Regions from separate parts of the Cobetia sp. Ld8 genome, predicted to be linked through region 2. Evidence: predicted binding sites of a transcription regulator. Region 2 holds the regulator's gene; the other holds the start of a gene.

Region 1 (9,424 bases), on a different contig from region 2:
GTCACAGGGTCAGGCGTCTGTCTTGACGCTCTCGACTCCCTTGCGTGCCGTGAGCAGAGCCTCGGCGATTTCCTCGACCCCGGCGCCATGACTGTGGCGCGTCACCCAGCTGGGCTCCCAGCCCAGTGCCGCGCGGTGCTGGATGATGTTGGCCACGCCCACGGTATGGCGGAAGGTGGCGAACATCGGCGCATCATTGGGCGCATCGCCGACGTACATCACCTCCTGCTCCAGCTGCATGCGGTCCAGGCCGAAGGTCTCGGTGAGGACCCGCACCGCCATGCGCGCCTTGTCGAACTCGCCTTGCCACGCATTGATGTGGATGGAGCTGGCGCGCGCCTGAATACCGGCAGCCGTGAAGCCGGCGATGATGGCGCGAATCTCGCTCTGGGCCAGCGGGCCGACCGCCTGACAGTGGTCCACCGCGACATCGGCGAAGCGGAAGGGCTGGTCCTGGGCCAGTGCTGCGCGCGGATGATTGAGCAGCAGCTGGCGAGCGACGGTCATGACGTGGCGCTGGCGAGCGCGCAGGCGCTGTTCGTCTTCCCACCAGGTGGTGAGGATGCGCTGCCCCTGGCGGCGGAAGGCAAAGGCGCCGTTTTCACCGATCACGCTGGCGACCGGCCAGGCGCGTGCGATGTGATCGCACCAGCCCGCACAGCCGCCCGTGACGGGGATGACCTTGATGCCGGCGGCATCCAGACGCTCCAGCGCCGCCAGCGTCGATGCCGCGAGACGCCCTTCATGGGTGAGGGTGTCATCGATATCGGTCAACAGATACCGGATACCCGACAGGGTGCTGGCAGGACAGTGGGCGAAGGCTTGCATGGTGATTCCAGAAATCCTCAGAAGGTAAGCGGGAGCGCGGCTGTCATCAGTCGCGTGTCCCTTCAGTATCGTCGATGCGTGCCGGCTTGCGCGACGCGCCTCGGTTCAGGCAGTGAAGCGCACCGATAGGCTCTGCTGGCTGGCAGCCTCCAGCGCGCTGCGATAATCGGGCTGATGGGGCAGCTCATCGGTGACCAGCAGGTCGATCTCCTCGAGCGGGGCGATGCGGCACATGGCGGCGCGCCCCCATTTGCTGGCGTCGGCGACCAGGATCCGGCGCTGGGCGTGATGGACCAGCGCACGGCTGACCGCGGCTTCTTCCGGGTCGAAGTCGAGCAGCCCACCGGCATCGAGACCGCTACAGCCGAGGACCGCGATATCGACCTGATGACGCGCGAAGAAGGCCACGGTGGCGCTGCCGACCACGTCGAGATCCTGCGGGCGCAGTTGTCCTTCCGCCAACTGGACGGCGACATCCGGATGGGTCGAGAGCGCCTGCGCCACCTGCAGATTGTTGGTGATCACGCGCAGGCCGCGCCGGGCAAGCAAGGCTTCGGCGACCGCCACCACGCTGGTGCCGATGCCCAGCGCCAGGGTGGCGCCATCGGGAATCTCGGCGACCACGCTGGCGGCCATGGCCTGCTTGGCAGTGCGCGCCAGCATGATGCGCTGGGAATGTCCCAGGTTGTAGCCGCCCGGTGGACGCTCGATGCCGCCGTGGCGCCGACGCGCCAGCCCCCGCTCACACAGCACGCCAAGATCACGCCGGATGGTCTGGGGCGTGACGTCGAAGGCGTGGGCCAGCGGGTCGACGGCCAGCTGGCCCTCGCGGGCCAGTCGCTCGAGAATCTGTTGCTGGCGCGGCGTCAGTGCATCATTGCTTGCGTGTTCAACGCTGCGACTGTCGCGCTCGATGCCCGGGGTCATGTCTGGGGTAGCCCTTGCGTGGTGGTGTCGTGCGGTAGAGTGGGCTCGCGATCCTCCTCGCTGAAGATGGCCGGGTCATCGCTGATGACGGCATCCACACCCCAGGCCCAGCGCGGTGCAAAGGCGGCTGCATCGTTGGGCGTATAGCAGAGCAGCTTGTGGCCACGGCTGGTGATGTCACTGGCCGCGGCGCGCGTCAGGGCGCGCCAATCGGCATGCACGGAACTTGCGTTCAGCTCATCGGCCAGGCTCTGCCAGTCATCGGGGATGTCATCGTAGAGCAGGCCGATATGCACCTGCGGGTCGCGTTGACGCGTCAGGCGCAGCGCCTGGGGATCAAACGACGAGATGATCAGGTGTGAGGCGGGCAGGTGGGCGCTGGCCATCGGGATGGCGGCATCGACCAGCGCCTGGGCATCGTGGCCAGGGCTGAGCTTGAGCTCCAGATTCAGGCGCATGTCCAGGCGTGCGATCAGCTCCAGCGCCTGCTTGAGCGAGGCCATGCGCTCACCGGCAAAGCACGCATTGAACCAGCTGCCGACATCGAAGGTCTGCACGCTGTCCCAATCCAGATTCTTGAGCTTGCCACGCCCATCCGAGCAGCGATTCACGCCGGCATCATGCCAGATGACCGGCGTGCCATCGCCCAGCAACTGCACGTCCAGCTCCACCCATTGAAAGCCTGCCTCATGCGCCGCCTGAATGGCGGCCAGGGTGTTTTCCGGCGCATAGGCCGACAGGCCGCGATGTGCGATCGCCAGGGGCAGGGACAGGACGCTGTCAGTTGAATGTGATGCGTCGGCTGAATGTGACGATGAAACCATGGTGAATCCTCACAGAAAGAATGGCATGTCTGCCCGCCACGCAGCTGTGGCGCTGATCGGTCGAGGCGGATCACTGATGCCCAGACGCGAGACTGATCAGGGCAGGTCTCAAGCATTACCATCCAATGATGACGTTATCAGGGCAAGGGGTTCCGTCGGCCCGCGACAGGACGAAAGCGCTCATTCGATGGCCGCTGTCGCCTGCTCGCGGGTTGCCAGCCGCTTGCCGTCGGCGCCGAACAGATGGGCACGCGCCGGAAGGATGGCCAGGCGCAGCGTCTGCTCTTCCGCGACGGCGTGCTCGCCATCCAGTCTCACCACCAGCGGCTCGCTCTGGCCTTGCAGCCGGCAGTACGCCAGGGTGTCCGCGCCCAGCGGTTCGACCAGCTCGATGCGCGCCTCAAGCTCCGCGGCCCCTGCGGGCAGGGCATCGGCTGCTTCCAGCACCTGCAGGTGCTCGGGGCGAATGCCGAGGGTCAGCTCAGCGCCCGTGGCCAGGCCTTCGCCCTCACCCTCACCCTGCAGGGCAATGGTTGCGCCACACGGCAGCGCAAGGCCTGCCTCTGCCTGGGTGGCGCTCAGGAAGTTCATCGCCGGCGAGCCGATGAAGCCGGCGACGAACTGGCTGGCGGGCTGATCGTAGAGCGCCATCGGCGTGCCGAACTGCTCGACATGGCCGCCGTTCATCACCACCAGACGATCCGCCAGGGTCATGGCCTCGGTCTGATCATGGGTCACGTAGACGGAAGTGACCTTGAGGCGCTTCTGCAGGCGACGGATCTCGAGACGCATCTGCACACGCAGCTTGGCGTCCAGATTCGAGAGCGGCTCATCGAACAGGAAGACCTGCGGCTTGCGCACGATGGCGCGCCCCATGGCGACACGCTGACGCTGGCCGCCGGAGAGCTGCTTGGGGCGGCGATCGAGCAGTTCGGTCAGGCCCAGCAGCTCGGCGGCCTCGCTGACGCGCTGCTGGATCTCATCCTTGGGCGTGCGCCGGTTCCTGAGGCCGTAGGCCATGTTGTCGAACACACTCATGTGCGGGTAGAGCGCATAGTTCTGGAACACCATCGCGATGTCGCGCTCGGCGGGTTCCAGCTCATTGACGCGCTTGCCGTTGATCTCCAGATCGCCCTCGGAGATGTCCTCCAGGCCTGCCAGGGTGCGCAGCAGGGTCGACTTGCCACAGCCGGACGGGCCGACGATGACGATCAGCTCGCCTTCGCCGAAGGCCAGGTCGATGCCATGCAGGGCCTGGTAGCCGTTGGGGTACTGCTTCTTGAGCTGCTTGAGCGCCAGTGTTGCCATGAGTTGTGTATCCAGAGCGGTGGCGTGACGGGCAAGTCTGTCCATCACGGCGTAACGGAATCAGGGGGCTTGGGGCGAGGTGTCGCGGGTCGGAGCGCGAGATCACTTCTCGCTGTCCACCAGGCCCTTGATGAAGTAGCGCTGCATGAACAGGATCACCAGTACCGGCGGGCCCATGGCCAGCAGCGTGGTGGCGGTGACGTCCTGCCACGGCACCAGACCATCACCGGTGGTCAGCATGCGCTTGAGGCTGACGACGATGGTCAGATAGTCGGCATCGGTGGTGATCAACAGCGGCCACAGATACTGATTCCAGCCGTAGATGAACATGATCACGAACAGCGCCGCGATGTTGGTCTTCGACAGCGGCAGCAGGATGTCCTTGAGAAAGCGCCACGGCCCGGCGCCATCGATGCGCGCGGCCTCGACCAGTTCCGTCGGAATGGTCAGGTAGAACTGGCGCAGCAGGAAGGTCGCGGTGGCGCTGGCGATCAGCGGCAGGATCAGACCGGCGTAGCTGTCCAGCATGTTGAGGTCGGCCACCACCTTGAAGGTCGGCAGGATACGCACCTCCACCGGCAGCATCAGGGTGATGAAGATCAGCCAGAAGCACAGCTTGCGGAAGCGGAACTCGAAGAACACGATCGCGTAGGCGGCCAGCACCGAGATGATGATCTTGCCGATGGCGATGCCCAGTGCCATCAGCATCGAGTTGAACAGCAGGGTCATCACGTCGGCGCCGAGACTGCTGACCGGGTCTGCCAGCAGCTGGCGATAGTTGTCCAGGCCAGCCTCGCCGATCCAGACGGGGGCGACGTTGGAGTAGAGGTCACCCATCTCGTGGGTACTGGCGCTGAAGGCGATCCAGACCGGCAGGAAGAACAGTGCGCAGCCGACGATCAGCAGGGCATGGCTTGCGATATCAAGCCCGGGGCGGTTGTAGCGCATCAGTACTGCACCTTCTTCTCGACATACTTGAACTGGATCAGCGTCAGCACGCCGACGATGACCATCAACAGCACGGACTGGGCAGCACTCGAGCCCAGGTCCTGCCCGACGAAACCATCTTCATAGACCTTGTAGACCAGGGTGCGCGTCGAGCCGGCCGGACCGCCCTGGGTGGTGGCATCGATGGTGCCGAAGGTCTCGAAGAAGGCGTAGACCACGTTCATCACCAGCAGGAAGAAGCTGGTCGGCGAGAGCAGCGGGAAGGTGATGGTCCAGAAACGCCGCCAGGGGCCGGCGCGGTCCATCGCGGCCGCTTCCAGCAGGCTCTTGGGGATCGCCTGGAGGCCGGCGAGGAAGAACACGAAGTTGTAGCTCATCTGCTTCCAGATCGAGGCCAGCACCACCAGCAACATGGCCTGATCGCCATTGAGCTTGTGATTCCAGTCGATGCCGATGGCGGACAGCAGCTCCGGCAGAATGCCCAGCGTCGGGTCGAACAGGAACAGCCACAGCACCCCGGCCACGGCGGGCGCCACGGCGTAGGGCCAGATCAGCAGGGTCTTGTAGGCGTGTGCGCCGCGCAGCACGCGGTCCGCCAGTACGGCCAGCCCCAGCGCCAGTGCCATGGCGCCGAAGGCCACCGCAAAGGAGAAATAGGTGGTCGTCCATAGTGTCGTGAGATATTCCGGCTCGCCCAGCACGCTGACGAAGTTGCTCAGCCCGGTGAATTCCCGCGAGAGCCCGAAGGCATCCTCGACATAGAAGGCCTGTTCGATGGCCTGGTAGGCCGGCCAGAAGAAGAACACGGCCACGATCAGCAGCTGAGGCGCCAGCAGTATCCAGGGCGTGATGGGGTGTCGATTGAAATGGGCCATGCAGCAGGGGTCTCGCAAGCAAGGAGGGACTGGGTGGTTCCGTCGGTAGCACGGAGTCGGCAAGCCTCGGCCGCTCCTGCGCCATCAAGCCGTGAGAGAAGGGAAAGGACACCGGATGTCGGATGCGCTTTCCGCTCTCTGGCTGGAGAAAATAGCGGGAGGGCGAGCCCGGCATGGGCCCGCCCCCGGTGTGGCGATGATCAGCCGTTGGCGCGTTCGAACTTCTCGAGCAGCGAATCGCCACGCTTGACGGCGTTGTCGAGGCCGTCCTGCACGCTTTCCTTGCCGGAGAAGATCTTCTCCAGCTCTTCATTGATCACGTCACGAATCTGCACCATGTTGCCCAGGCGCAGGCCCTTGGAGTTCTCGGTCGGCGTCGCGGAGGTCATCTGGGTGATGGCGACGTCAGTGCCCGGGTTCTCGGCGTAGAAGCCCTGTTCGCGCGTCAGCTCTGCCGCGGCAGTCGTGATCGGCAGATAGCCGGTGAACTGGTGCCAGTCGGCCTGCACTTCAGGCTTTGAGAGGTACTGGAAGAACTTGGCGACGCCCTGGTATTCCTCATCGCTGTGACCGGACAGCACCCACAGCGAGGCGCCACCGATGATGGAATTCTGCGGCGTCTCGATCACGTCGCTGTCGTAGGGCAGCGGCGCCACGCCGAACTCGAAGCCCTTGGCGCTTTCCTTGACACCGGCATAGCTGGCGGAAGAGCCCATCATCATCGCGCACTCGCCGGAGTAGAACTTGGGCGCCGCGTCATCGAAGCGACCGCCGAACACGAAGCGCTTGTCGGCCTGCCAGTCATCGAGACGCTGAATGTGGTCGACCACGGCGGTCGTGTTGAATTCAAGGCGGGTATCGGTACCGGCGAAGCCATTGGCCTGGCTGGCGAAGGGCACATCGTTGCGCGCCGAGAAGTTCTCCAGCATCACCCAGGATGGCCAGGTGGTGGTCAGACCACAGCTGGCGGCGCCGGAATCGACGACCTTCTTGAGCGCGGCGCCCATTTCCTGCCAGGTCTGCGGGAGGGAGTCGACGCCCGCCTTGGCCAGCACGTCCTTGTTGTAGTAGGTCACCGGCGTGGAGGAGTTGAACGGCATCGACAGCATCTTGCCGTCGGTGTCGGTGTAATAGCCGGTGACGGCAGACAGGTAGGCGTTCGGGTCGAAGGCGGTGCCTTCCTTAGGCGCGAAGTCTGCCATCAGCTGATGCACCGGGACGATCGCGCCCTTGGCGCTCATCATGGTGGCGGTGCCGACCTCGAAGATCTGCACGATGTCCGGGCCCTTGCCGGCGCGGAAGGCGGCGATGGCGGAGGTCATGGTCTCGGAGTAGTTGCCCTTGAAGACCGGCTTGACGACGTAGTCGTCCTGGCTGGCATTGAAGTCGGCCGCGATCTCGTCGACCTTCTTGCCGAGCCCGCCCCCCATGGCGTGCCACCACTCCACCTCGGTGGCGGCGAGGGCACTGGCGGAGGCGGAGGCGAAACCGATGGCCAGCGCGAGGCTGGCGAGGCGACGAGTCGCGGTGGCAGTCGTGCGGGTGCTTGCATGATGAGTCGGGCGGCGCATGGTCAAACTCCTGAGAGGTTCCCCTGGCCAGCTTCCGCAACAAAGAAGAAGGACGCTGGCCGCTGACGATCGATGGCGACGATCAAGTGAACATTTTCTTGTTCTTTTGATGATCGTCCGAAAAGCGTAGACGACTCTATAGCGCCCGCCTTACAACTTTGTGACAGGTAGATGTTCATTCGAGCGAGGCTGAACTTATGGCTGAGCAGCGAGTGTGTGGCGCAGCCAGCTCGGCTCAGGCTGGCAAGCGAGGCGCCGGGGGCAACTCAAGGCCGGAATAAGCGGCCGGCGAGCGAGTGTGCTAGTCTTGCGCGCTGAAAATGCCTGTGGCGGAGAACGCGATGAAAGTGGTTGAAGTGAGTGCCGGTGCCCGACGTGATGCCTGTCTGGCGATGCTGTGCGCCGAAGTCCATGGCCGCGAAGGGGGTCTGGATGCGCTGGTGAGTTACGCCGGCGTGCGTGGGGTGTGGTTCGAGAATGAGATGGCGCGCCTGTTCGCGCTGGTCGACGATGCCGAGCGCATCCACTCTGCCGCGCTGCTGGTACTCGACGAGAACGCACGTGGCCTGAATCTGGCGCTGTGGGCGACGCCGACGGTGCATCGCGGTCACGACCACGGCATCGCGCTGGTCTCCCAGCTGTCCGATCACGGCCGCCTGCAGGTGCGCATCACCGACAGTTCACTGGTCAGCGTGCTGCGTCGCGCCGGCATCAACGACTGGCTGGAGGCCGAGGCCGAAGGCGATCAGCCGCGCGAGCTGGTCGGCATGAATCCGGCGGCGCGTGTCGGCAACCTGGCGGCCCTCGACGCGCCGCTGCGCCTGGACCGCGAGCGCATCAAGCGCTCCTTCAAGGCGCGCCCGAAGGACTTCGAGACCTACAAGAATGCCTTCGTGCGTGACCTGGAGCACTTCGCGCGTCATATCTGAGGATGAGATGACGCAAGCGAACGGCATGCTCTGCCAAGACAAAGGCCCCGCTCATTGAGCGGGGCCTTTGTGGTTCTGCGATCAGTGATCAGTGATCAATTCCTGTATCGATCAGGCGGCGTCCTGCTGCGGGTTGGAGGCGGTGCCGTCACTCGCCATCGGCTTGCGCACGAAGGCGTCGAATTCGAAGTGGTCGACGGTCAGCATGTCGAGTACCTCGGCTTCGAAGACGCGCATGAAGTCGCCATCCTCGGCTGACAGGATGCCTGCCTCGACCGCCGCTTCGATGCGCGCTTCCGGAGACAGTGCATCGGCCGGAATCTCGCCCTTGTGGTAGGCCTTGGCCAGCGCCTTGTAGATCGGCTCGGCGCGCGGGTAGTCCTTGAGCAGCGCGTTGTAGCGGGCGAGGGCGTTGTCCTGCTGGCCTTCGTCCTGCGCGTCCCAGGTGTTGTCGGTCAGCTTGGCACGCAGTGCAGTGTCGGTGGAGACGGCACGGGCGATCTCGCGCGTCAGGCTGTCCCTGGGCATGGCGAACTGATGGCCACGCGGCAGGGCGATCACGCGCAGGGCAGTGCCCAGCGCACGGTTGGGCAGGTTGGCGAACAGCTCATCCAGTGCCTTTTCCGCGCGGTGCAGCAGCCACTGCATGCTGTAGTGGAACAGCGCCTCTTCGTGTTCGCAGGCCTCGGATTCGTGCCACTGCTTGAGCGTCAGTGACGCCAGGTAGAGGTTGGAGAGCACGTCGCCAAGGCGTGCTGACAGCATCTCGCGCGCCTTGAGGCTGGAGCCGAGGCTTGCCATGGCCGCATCGGCGGACAGCGAGAAGGCGGCGCTGAAGCGGTTGATGTGGCTGGCATAGGGCGTGGCGACGGCGTCGAAGCCAGTGGCCTTGCCGCCGATGCCGAAGCTCTGGGTGAAGGCGCGTGCCGCGTTGCCGAAGATCAGGCCGGCATGGCGGAAGAAGGCCTTGTCGAAGGCGTTCAGGTCATCGGCATCCTTGGCGGCCAGCTCTTCCAGCACGTAAGGATGGCAGCGGATCGCACCCTGACCGAAGATCATCAGGTTGCGGGTCATGATGTTGGCGCCTTCCACCGTGATCGAGACCGGAGTGCCGGCGTAGGCCACGCCGATGTAGTTGCGCGGGCCAAGCGTCACGCCGCGTCCGCCGTGGATGTCCATGCCGTCGGCCAGCAGCGAGCGGGCCATCTCGGTCA
Region 2 (9,424 bases):
TGGTCAAGCTGGCCCCGGACCTGCCGCTGGATGACAGCTTCCCGTGGCTGCATCTGGACCGCAAATTCATGCATCTGGGGCATCAGGTCTATGATCTGGCCTTCCAGAGCAGCGACGCCTTCAGCAGTCGGCCGCTGGTCTACGCGACCGCGCTGGTGCTGGTGGTCGTGATTCTATGCCTCAATCTGAGTGCCATTCGCCTGCGTCACATGCTGGCACAACGTTACAAGGGAGCCACCGAATGAGGCGTGACTCTGAACAGCCCAAGCCCCAGTTGTTTCTTCAGGAGACGCCTGCGCGGCCGGCTGAGGACATCTGCCTGGAAACCCGCCACCTGAGCCTCGATTATCAGGCACGTGTCGGCAAGGAGAACCAGACGCGTCGCGCACTGGAGGATGTCAGCCTGCAGATCACACGCAAGCGCGTGACGGCCTTCATCGGCCCTTCCGGCTGCGGCAAGTCGAGCCTGTTGCGTACCTTCAATCGCATGACCGATCTCGACGAACAGTCACGTCTTTCCGGCAAGGTACTGCTCGAGGGCGAGGACATTCATGCGCGCGGCGTGGACGTGCCGATGCTGCGCCGCCGGATCGGCATGGTCTTCCAGACGCCCAATCCCTTTCCGATGTCGGTCTACGAGAACGTGGCCTTCGGGCTGCGGCTGGTCGGCGAGAATGACAAGCGCCACCTCGATGACAAGGTCGAATCCTGCCTGCGCTCCGCGGCGCTGTGGGAAGAAGTGAAGGACCGCCTGCACGACAGCGCGCTGGGGCTCTCGGGTGGCCAGCAACAGCGGCTGGTGATTGCGCGGACGCTGGCGGTCGAGCCGGAGGTGCTGCTGCTGGATGAACCGGCCTCGGCGCTGGACCCCATCTCGACGCTCAAGATCGAGGAGCTGATCCGTTCGCTGCGCTCGCGCCTGACGCTGATCATCGTCACGCACAACATGCAGCAGGCCGCGCGGGTGTCAGACGATACCGCCTTCCTGCATGAGGGCCGCTTGGTGGAATTCGCCCCGACGGATCAGCTGTTCACCAACCCGCGGCGCCGCCAGACGGAAGACTACATCACGGGGCGTTTCGGTTAGCGCGCTCATGCGCGAACGTGTAGCCAGGTAGCCTTTTCGCCCTGATATTGCTGACGATGGCGGCCAGATAGCGCCTTTGCGCCATGGGTGAAACATAACTGCAATCAAGTGTCGGCATGCTGAGGGGGAGCCCGCTGTGTCAGTCAGTAGTGGGCCATACTTGTCACGTCATTCATGTCACGCCCCCTGACTCGGTGGGCGACTTTCCGGGAGAGGGAAATGGATATCACCAGCGATTCGCACGGCAAGCATATCTCAGAGCAGTTCAATCATGAGCTGGATGCACTGAAGACACACCTGCTGGCCATGGGCGGACTGGTAGAGAAACAACTGCAGGATGCCGTCACGGCATTGCTGGAAGGCGACAGTGAAACCGCCACGCGGGTGCGCGACAACGACAAGGCTGTCAACGACATGCAGCTCAAGATCGATGACGAGTGCACCCGGGTGCTGGCCCGCCGTCAGCCGGCGGCCTCCGACCTGCGCCTGGTGCTGGCCGTCATCCGCGCCACCTCCGATCTCGAGCGTATCGGTGATGAATCGAGCAAGATCGCACGCAACGCCATCTCGCTGGTCGAGAACGGCCAGAGCCCGCGTGGCATGGTCGAGGTGCGTCATCTCAGCCAGCACGTGCGCAGCATGGTGCGTGACTCCCTGACGGCCTTCGCGCGCTTCGATACCGACCTTGCCCTCAAGGTGCTGCGTGAAGACGCCTCGGTGGATCTGGAATATCAGAGCGCGATGCGCTCGCTGATGACTTTCATGATGGAAGACGCGCGCCAGATCACCCCGGTGCTCAACGTGATGTGGATTCTGCGTGCGCTGGAGCGCATCGGTGACCACGCCGACAACCTGGCCGAGTACGTCATCTTCCTGGTCAAGGGCGTGGATGTGCGTCACACCGATACCCATGACCTGAAGCCGCAGGACCTGGACAAGAAGTGAGCTGACGCGCTTCCCTGCCCCTGTGTAGCGTCTTTCGCCCCGCACCTGCCCACCGGCAGGTCGCGGGGCGATTGCGTCGTGGGAGCGCGAGCGGTGTCAGGCGGCCGACAGCTGCGCCGCGCAGGCGGGAGTGCTAGGGTGTGGCTCCGGTCAGCCCGCTGGCTGGCCGGTTCTTTTGAGATGACGAGGACGTCGCATGATTGATGCCGTATCGGCGCTGGTCCGCGGGACCCGCATGGTCTATACCCCCGGGCTGCGCCGCTTCGTATTCGTACCGCTGGCGATCAACCTGGTGCTCTACAGCATCACGCTGTGGGTATTGTTCAACCAGTTCGGTGGCTGGATCGATTACTGGATGCTCAAGGTGCCGGCCTGGCTGGAGTGGCTCAGCTGGTTGATCTGGCCGGTGCTGGTAGTGAGTCTGTTGCTGGTGGTGTTCTTCACCTTCAGCCTGGTGACCAACCTGATCGCCGCGCCCTTCTACGGCATTCTGGCCGAGAAGGTCGAGCATCGTCTGGATGGCACCCTGATCGATGATGACCGTGGCCTGATGAAGATCGGCGTCGACTCGCTGGGGCGTGAAATGGCCAAGCTGGGCTACTTCATCCCGCGCATGATCGCGCTGTTCATCATCGGCTTCATCCCGGGCCTGAACCTGCTCTCGCCGCTGTTGTGGGGACTGTTCTCGGCCTGGAGCATGTCGATCCAGTATCTCGACTACCCGATGGACAACCATCAGGTCAGCTTCGGTGACATGAAGCAGCGCCTCAAGGCGCGCTGGTGGCCCTCACTGACCTTCGGCGCCGCGGTGTTCGTCATGACGCTGGTGCCGCTGGCCAATCTGCTGTTCATCCCGGGCGCCGTCGCCGGGGCGGTATTGATGTGGCAGAGCCACTACCGTCAGTTGCCGGCACCGCGTCGTTGAGACAGCCTGTCGCTGAACTGACTCGTCGCTAAGTTGGCACGTCTCTAAGTTGGCACGTCGCTGAAATAGCCGCAGCGTCGTCTGATTGACCAAACGAAACGCCCCGCAGTCGCCTCCTTACGAGGTGGCTGCGGGGCGTTCTGCGTTGGGCTGGCGTCCGGGGCAGATCATCACTGAATCAGCCCATCACTGGGCTAGCGCACTGCTGGCCTGGGGAGCGCTCGCCTGACAGGCGCGCTCGTCGGGGAAGTGACAGCGGAAGCGCGCACCCTCGCCGGGGTGGCTGTCGATCTCCAGATGGCCCTGATGACGAATCAGCACATGCTTGACGATGGCGAGCCCGAGGCCGGTGCCTCCCGTGGCGGTGCTGCGGTCCTTGTCGATGCGGTAGAAGCGCTCGGTCAGGCGCGGCAGGTGCACCGGGTCGATGCCGTCCCCGTCATCTTCCACCTCGACCAGCAGGCCCTGGTCATCCGCCTTCCAGCGCAGGGTGATATGACAGTCTTCGGGGGTGTAGCGCACCGCATTGAAGACCAGATTCGAGATCGCGCTGCGCAGCTCCTGCTCCTCACCGCGCAGTGACAGGCTGGCATCGGCCTCGATGGAGAAGGTGTGGCGCCCCTGGGACAGGCCTTCGGCGTCGTCGCGGATATGGCCGAGCAGGGCACTCATGTCGATGCAGCGACCATTGTCGGACAGCTCGTCGGTTTCCAGGCGTGACAGGGTCAGCAGGTCCTCGACCAGGTGCTGCATGCGGTCGGTCTGGCTCTGCATCTGGCCCAGTCCACGCTGCCAGCGCGGTGGCAGGTCATCGGCGTAATCGGAGTAGGTCTCGAGATAGCCGGCCAGTACCGTCAGCGGCGTGCGCAGCTCATGGGAGACATTGGCCACGAAGTCGCGGCGCATCTCTTCAAGACGATAGAGGCGGGTGACGTCACGCAGCATGACCAGGCGCTCGTTGTCACCGAACAGGGTGATGGAGATCTGCAGCGTCAGGTTGTCAGATAGCGGCGACTGGAGCGTCAGCGGCTCGCGGTAGGCCAGCCGATTGAAGTAGTCGATGAAGACGGGGTCACGCAGATAGTTGGTGATGTGCTGACCGCGGTCGTGGCTGGCCTTGAGACCGACCAGCTGCTCGGCAGCGCTGTTCCACCATTCCATGTCACCGTGGTTGTCCAGCATCACCAGGCCGTCGCGCATGGCCTCGGAGGATTCCTGGATACGGTTGAGGATGCTGCGCAGTCGCTCCTGAGCCTGACGCTGGCCCTTCTGGTAGCGGTAGAGACGATCGAGCAGGTCTCCCCAGACGCCATCGCCGGGCGGCGGCTCTTCATGGGGATTGGTGATCAGCCAGGTGTAGAGGCTCTTCAAGTGCTTGAGATGGACGAACAGATACAGCGAAAGACCCAGCGCCAGGCCCCAGCCCAGATGGCCCAGCAGGCCACCGATCAGGCCGAAGCCACCGGCAAGGTAGCCGAGGCGCCATAGCTCGTTGGTCCAATAGCGCATGAATCCCTCAGGCCTGAGCGCTAAAGCGGTAACCGGTGCCGCGGACGGTCTGGATCAGATGCTGATGGCCTGTGCCCAGCGCCTTGCGCAGGCGACGGATGTGCACGTCCACGGTGCGCTCCTCGACATAGACGTTGCCGCCCCATACCTGATCGAGCAGCTGGCTGCGCGTGTAGGCACGCTCCTGATGCGTCATGAAGAACTGCAGCAGGCGATATTCGGTCGGGCCGACATCCAGCGAGTTGCCGTGGGCGGTGACGCGGTGGCTGGCCGGGTCGAGCATCAGGCCTTCGACTTCCACCGCCTCCTCGACCCCCTTGGGAGTGGTGCGACGCAGCACGGCCTTGAGACGGGCGACCAGCTCGCGCGGCGAGAAGGGCTTGGTGATGTAGTCGTCGGCACCGGCTTCCAGGCCTTGAATCTTGTTGTCTTCCTCGCCCTTGGCAGTCAACAGGATGATCGGCAGCTCCGAGGTGGTCTCGTCACGCTTGAGACGCCGCGCGAGCTCCAGGCCACTGGTGCCCGGCATCATCCAGTCCAGCAACAGCAGATCGGGCTTTTCATCGACGACGATGGCGTGGGCGTCCTGGGCATTGTCTGCCTCCAGCACGCGGTAATCCGCCATTTCGAGGGCAACGGCGATCATCTCGCGAATCGAGGATTCATCGTCGACAATCAGTACGGTCTTGGAGCTCATCGCTAGATCCCATGCAGCAGTCGGCGCACGCGCCAGAATGACAAGTCGATGACGATTACAACCCGCTTATATGACAGCGAGATGACAACTGCCAGCATGGCAGCTTGCACGCAAGCCTGCCAGCCGCCTTGGAGGCGCGGCAGGCAGGCATGAACCGTGGGCTGGGAAGCAATAGAGGGCAGGGGTTGCTTTGAATTAAATAATACTAATGTTTATGCAGGCGTCAGCTCATCGGCCAGGTCGCCAGGGCGATACCGGCGAAGATCAGCAGACCCGTCCAATGATTGTTGAGGAAGGCCTGGAAGCAGGGCGCACGCTCACGCTCCCGGATCAGACGTTGCTGCCAGACGAAGGTGACGGCGGCGGCAGCCAGCCCCAGCCAGTAGAAGATGCCCAGCGCCAGGTGCAGGCCGATGCCGATCAACACCGCCAGCATGCCCAGCTGCAACAGGCCGATCATCAGCTTGTCGGCACGCCCGAACAGCACGGCGGTGGACTTGATGCCCACCTTGAGGTCGTCGTTGCGATCGACCATCGCGTAGGCGGTGTCGTAAGCCACCGTCCACATCAAGTTGGCCGCGAACAGCCACCAGCCGTAGGTCGGCACCTCCTCCAGCGTCGCGGCGAAGGCCATCGGAATCGCCCAGCCGAAGGCGGCGCCCAGCACCACCTGGGGCAGATGATGGAAGCGCTTCATGAACGGGTAGCTGGCCGCCAGCAGCACGGCGATGATCGACAGCAGCACCGTGGTCAGATTGGTGAAGCACACCAGCACGAAGGCGGCCGCGACCAGCCCCCCGAACAGCGTCAGCGCCTCGTGCTCCGAGATGCGACCCGAGGTCAGCGGTCGGTCACGCGTGCGCTCGACATGCTTGTCCCAATGGCGGTCGGCGTAGTCGTTGATCACGCAGCCGGCGGCGCGCATCAGATAGACCCCGGCGATGAAGATCAGCAGGGTCGTGCGCTCGGGAATGCCATCTGCCGCCAGCCACAGTGCCCACAGGGTCGGCCACATCAGCAGCCAGGTGCCGATGGGGCGGTCCAGCCGTGTCAGGGCGAGGTAGTCGGCCAGTCTGGAAGGACGCGAAGCGGCGGAAGTGGATGACGCGGTCATCGGGGCTCCTGGGCGGGTGGTAGTGGGCAAGGGAAGAGAGAAACGTGGCCAGGCTCAGGCCAGCTGCAGCGCGTGCTGGAAGGCCGGCGTGAAGCCCTCCTGCACCAGCACCTTGAAGCGACCATGCGAGAACATCGAGCGGCGCATCCACCGACTGGTGGTGCGGGCCAGCGGCCTGGGACTCGAAAGCACCAGCGGGGCACGGCTGACATCGATGGCGCTGCGGGTCAGGTCGGGCTGGCGAAACAGCCAATGGCCCAGCGAGCGCTCACCCAGCGTCGAGAGGCGATGACCGTGGGCCAGGTCCAGCGCCGCCAGCGAGCGTGCGATCACCCATGGCGTATCGCCATGACAGAGCGCCACTTCGCGTCGCCAGACATGCCGGCGTGGGCCGATGCCCAGCAGGCGTGCCTCATCCAGCCGCGCGGGGCCGGTGTCCTGCAGCAGCAGGCGCACGCGCAGGCCCTGGATTGGCTGGCCATCGCGTTCATCCTGCTGCTGCATGGCGCTGGCAAGACGCTGGGTCAGCGAGTCCGACGAGGAGAGCCACGCCCACCAGCCGGCCGGCATGACACCCTGCAGCGCGGCAGCCGGCTGCCAATGACGGCGCACCGCCGCCGAAGCAGTGGCCATGACGCGCGTGGGCAAAGGCCAGCGAGGCGCAGGCTGGCATAGAGTCTCGGTTGACGAATGAGGCGCCTCACAGGTGGAGGTCTGTGGCGTGAGCGCTGCGCGATGAGGCTCGCCTGCTGGGCATCGGACCACGGTGAATTCCCTGTCAGGATGACGAAATGGCGAGTCTAGCATGGCCGGGCGGCAAGGCCTCCCGCTCAGGCATGCCTGCACTGCTGGCGGGCTGGTATGCTGGGCGCATTCATCGGCGTTCATGACGGACGCTGCTGGCGCTCTTTCATCAGCGCTCCCCTCGGATCGATCTCAGGAGATGGTGCCATGCGCGACCCTCGCACCCTTGTCATCATTGGTACCGGCATGGCGGGCATTGGTCTGGCGCGCGCGCTGCGTGCGCGTGACAAGGACAGCCGGCTGATCCTCATCAGCCAGGACAGCGGCCACGATTACGCCAAGCCGATGCTGTCCACCGCCTTCGCCAAGAAGATGTCGGCCACCGACCTGTCGCGTCAGGCGCCGGTGGCGCTGGTGGACGAGCTGAATGCCGAGCTGCGTACCCATCAACGCGTCACTGCCATCGACGGTGATGCCCGCCAGCTATGGCTGGGCGAGGAGTGTCTGGCCTATGACGAGCTGGTACTGGCACTCGGCGCGGCGCCGCGTCGTCCCTTCCCCGTCGCCGCGGAAGTGGCCTCACGCGTGCAGAGCATCAATGACCTCGACGACTATGCGGCCTTCTGCGCGACGCTGGCGAAGGCCCGCGAGCGCGGGGAAGACGGGCACGTGGTGATTGTCGGTGCCGGACTGGTCGGCTGTGAATACGCCAATGATCTGACGGCCGCCGGCCACCGCGTCACGCTGGTCGCGCCTGAGGAAACTCCGCTGGATGGGTTGCTGCCGCAAGCGCTGGGGCAGCGTCTGGGCGCGGCGCTGGATGGGCTCGGCGTGACGCGTCGCCAGGGCGAGATGGTCGAGACCATCGCCGCCAGCTCAGGCGAGGAGGCCGAACGCCAGGCCGCGCCGGTCGAGGTGCGCCTGCAGAGCGGTCGTCGCCTGACGGGCTCCGTGGTTCTGCTGGCCACCGGGCTGGCGCCGCGCATTCGTCTGGCGCAGGCCGCAGGCCTGAGCGCCGGCGGTGACGGCATCCGTGTCGACCGCCACCTGGCCACCTCCCAGCCGCATATCTGGGCGCTGGGCGATTGCGCCAGTGTCGAGGGCGTCAATGCCATGTATGTCCAGCCGCTGCAGATGGCTGCGCGCACCCTGGCGGCCAACCTGTGTGGTGAGCCGAGCGTGCTCGACTGGAAGGCGTGGCCGGTGCTGGTCAAGACACCGGTCTTGCCGGTGGTGGCCTATCCGCCGCGTTCGGCCGTGGCGCGCTGGGAAATCACCGGTGAAGGCGATGACCTCGAAGCACGTGCACTGGATATGAACGAACGCTTGATTGGATATGCGTTGACAGGCGCCTCCGTTCGCAGGAAAGTCGAGCTAGCGCGGCAGGCGCCGCCGTTGCTAGGCTAGGCGATGCCATGATCGATGGTCGTAAATCCCTTGCTGCCAGCGCGGTCAGGCACGATAGTGAATGCTCCGTCAGACATGCTGCTCAGCGAGCGTCGTCTGACAGATTGCTACCATCGACAGGTTTGATACGGCAAAGCTTGCCGGGAGCGGATTGCGTCGCCGCCATACGCCACCGCTAGCAAGTGCAAGAACAACAATGGAAACGGCGGCTTGGCCGCCCGTGCAGAATGCCAAACCAGGAGGGCTTTTCATGCGCAAGCCAGAACTCGCTGCGGCTATCGCCGAGCGTGCGGATCTATCCAAGGACAAGGCCAGTCAGGTACTGAACGTGATTCTCGACGAGATCACTCATACCGTGGCCAAAGGCAATGACGTCTCACTGATCGGTTTCGGGTCATTCACCGTGCGCCAGCGTGCGGCGCGTACCGGCAAGAACCCTCAGACAGGCAAGCCGCTGACCATCCCGGCCAGCAAGACCGTTGCCTTCAAACCCGGCAAGTCGTTGAAGGATGCAGTGACCAAGTAACCTCGGCTCGTGCTTCAGCGCAGACCCGGGGTGGCTGTCGCCATGGCTTTCAATCGTCGTCATCAAAAGCCCTGTCGGCTGTCATGCTGATGCCACCGGTTCCGCCCTGCGGGGCCGGTGGCATTTTCATATGGCCTGCGTGAACGACGCTTCGCGATTCAAGGAATGACACCATGAAGCTCAAGATATTGCTGTGGGTGCTGGGTCTGCTGCTCAAGCGGGCCTTCAAGCGCGACCCCGAATTTCGTGCCGAGCTGGAAAAGCGTCCGCTGGACTGGGGCGTCGCGACCGAAGACATGAGCATCGCGCGTCACTACCGCATGTCCCACGCGGGCGTCACCACGGGCAGTGGCCTGCCGGTGGATACCGAGCTTGAGCTGCGCTTCGCCGATAGCGACAGTGCGGTGGCCTTTCTGCTCAAGCCCTCGCCGCGTGCCTTCCTGCAAGGCCTGATGGATCAGCGCGTGCGG

The links. The regulator PhoB, encoded in region 2, activates phosphate uptake and scavenging genes when phosphate is short. The targets are predictions, from matches to a motif close to TGTCATANNNNTGTCANA.
Region 1: the regulator PhoB is predicted to act here: its motif matches at 7,430-7,447, upstream of ugpB (sn-glycerol-3-phosphate ABC transporter substrate-binding protein UgpB).

What each region holds. Positions count from the first base shown of each region.
Region 1 covers NZ_JBISHF010000008.1:692,445-701,868, reverse strand. Annotated here, with positions in the region: gene ACJJV2_RS13975 (HAD-IIB family hydrolase) at 10-828, opposite strand; gene ACJJV2_RS13970 (DeoR/GlpR family DNA-binding transcription regulator) at 934-1,755, opposite strand; gene ACJJV2_RS13965 (glycerophosphoryl diester phosphodiesterase) at 1,752-2,579, opposite strand; gene ACJJV2_RS13960 (sn-glycerol-3-phosphate import ATP-binding protein UgpC) at 2,760-3,887, opposite strand; gene ugpE (sn-glycerol-3-phosphate ABC transporter permease UgpE) at 3,990-4,835, opposite strand; gene ugpA (sn-glycerol-3-phosphate ABC transporter permease UgpA) at 4,835-5,710, opposite strand; gene ugpB (sn-glycerol-3-phosphate ABC transporter substrate-binding protein UgpB) at 5,911-7,281, opposite strand; gene ACJJV2_RS13940 (hypothetical protein) at 7,623-8,210, shown strand; gene ACJJV2_RS13935 (acyl-CoA dehydrogenase) at 8,322-9,424, opposite strand, start outside.
Region 2 covers NZ_JBISHF010000009.1:282,192-291,615, forward strand. Annotated here, with positions in the region: gene pstA (phosphate ABC transporter permease PstA) at 1-245, shown strand, start outside; gene pstB (phosphate ABC transporter ATP-binding protein PstB) at 242-1,087, shown strand; gene phoU (phosphate signaling complex protein PhoU) at 1,307-2,032, shown strand; gene cysZ (sulfate transporter CysZ) at 2,229-2,957, shown strand; gene phoR (phosphate regulon sensor histidine kinase PhoR) at 3,144-4,466, opposite strand; gene phoB (phosphate regulon transcriptional regulator PhoB) at 4,474-5,163, opposite strand; gene ubiA (4-hydroxybenzoate octaprenyltransferase) at 5,387-6,277, opposite strand; gene ACJJV2_RS17480 (chorismate--pyruvate lyase family protein) at 6,332-6,910, opposite strand; gene ACJJV2_RS17485 (NAD(P)/FAD-dependent oxidoreductase) at 7,229-8,428, shown strand; gene ACJJV2_RS17490 (HU family DNA-binding protein) at 8,679-8,954, shown strand; gene ACJJV2_RS17495 (hypothetical protein) at 9,128-9,424, shown strand, end outside.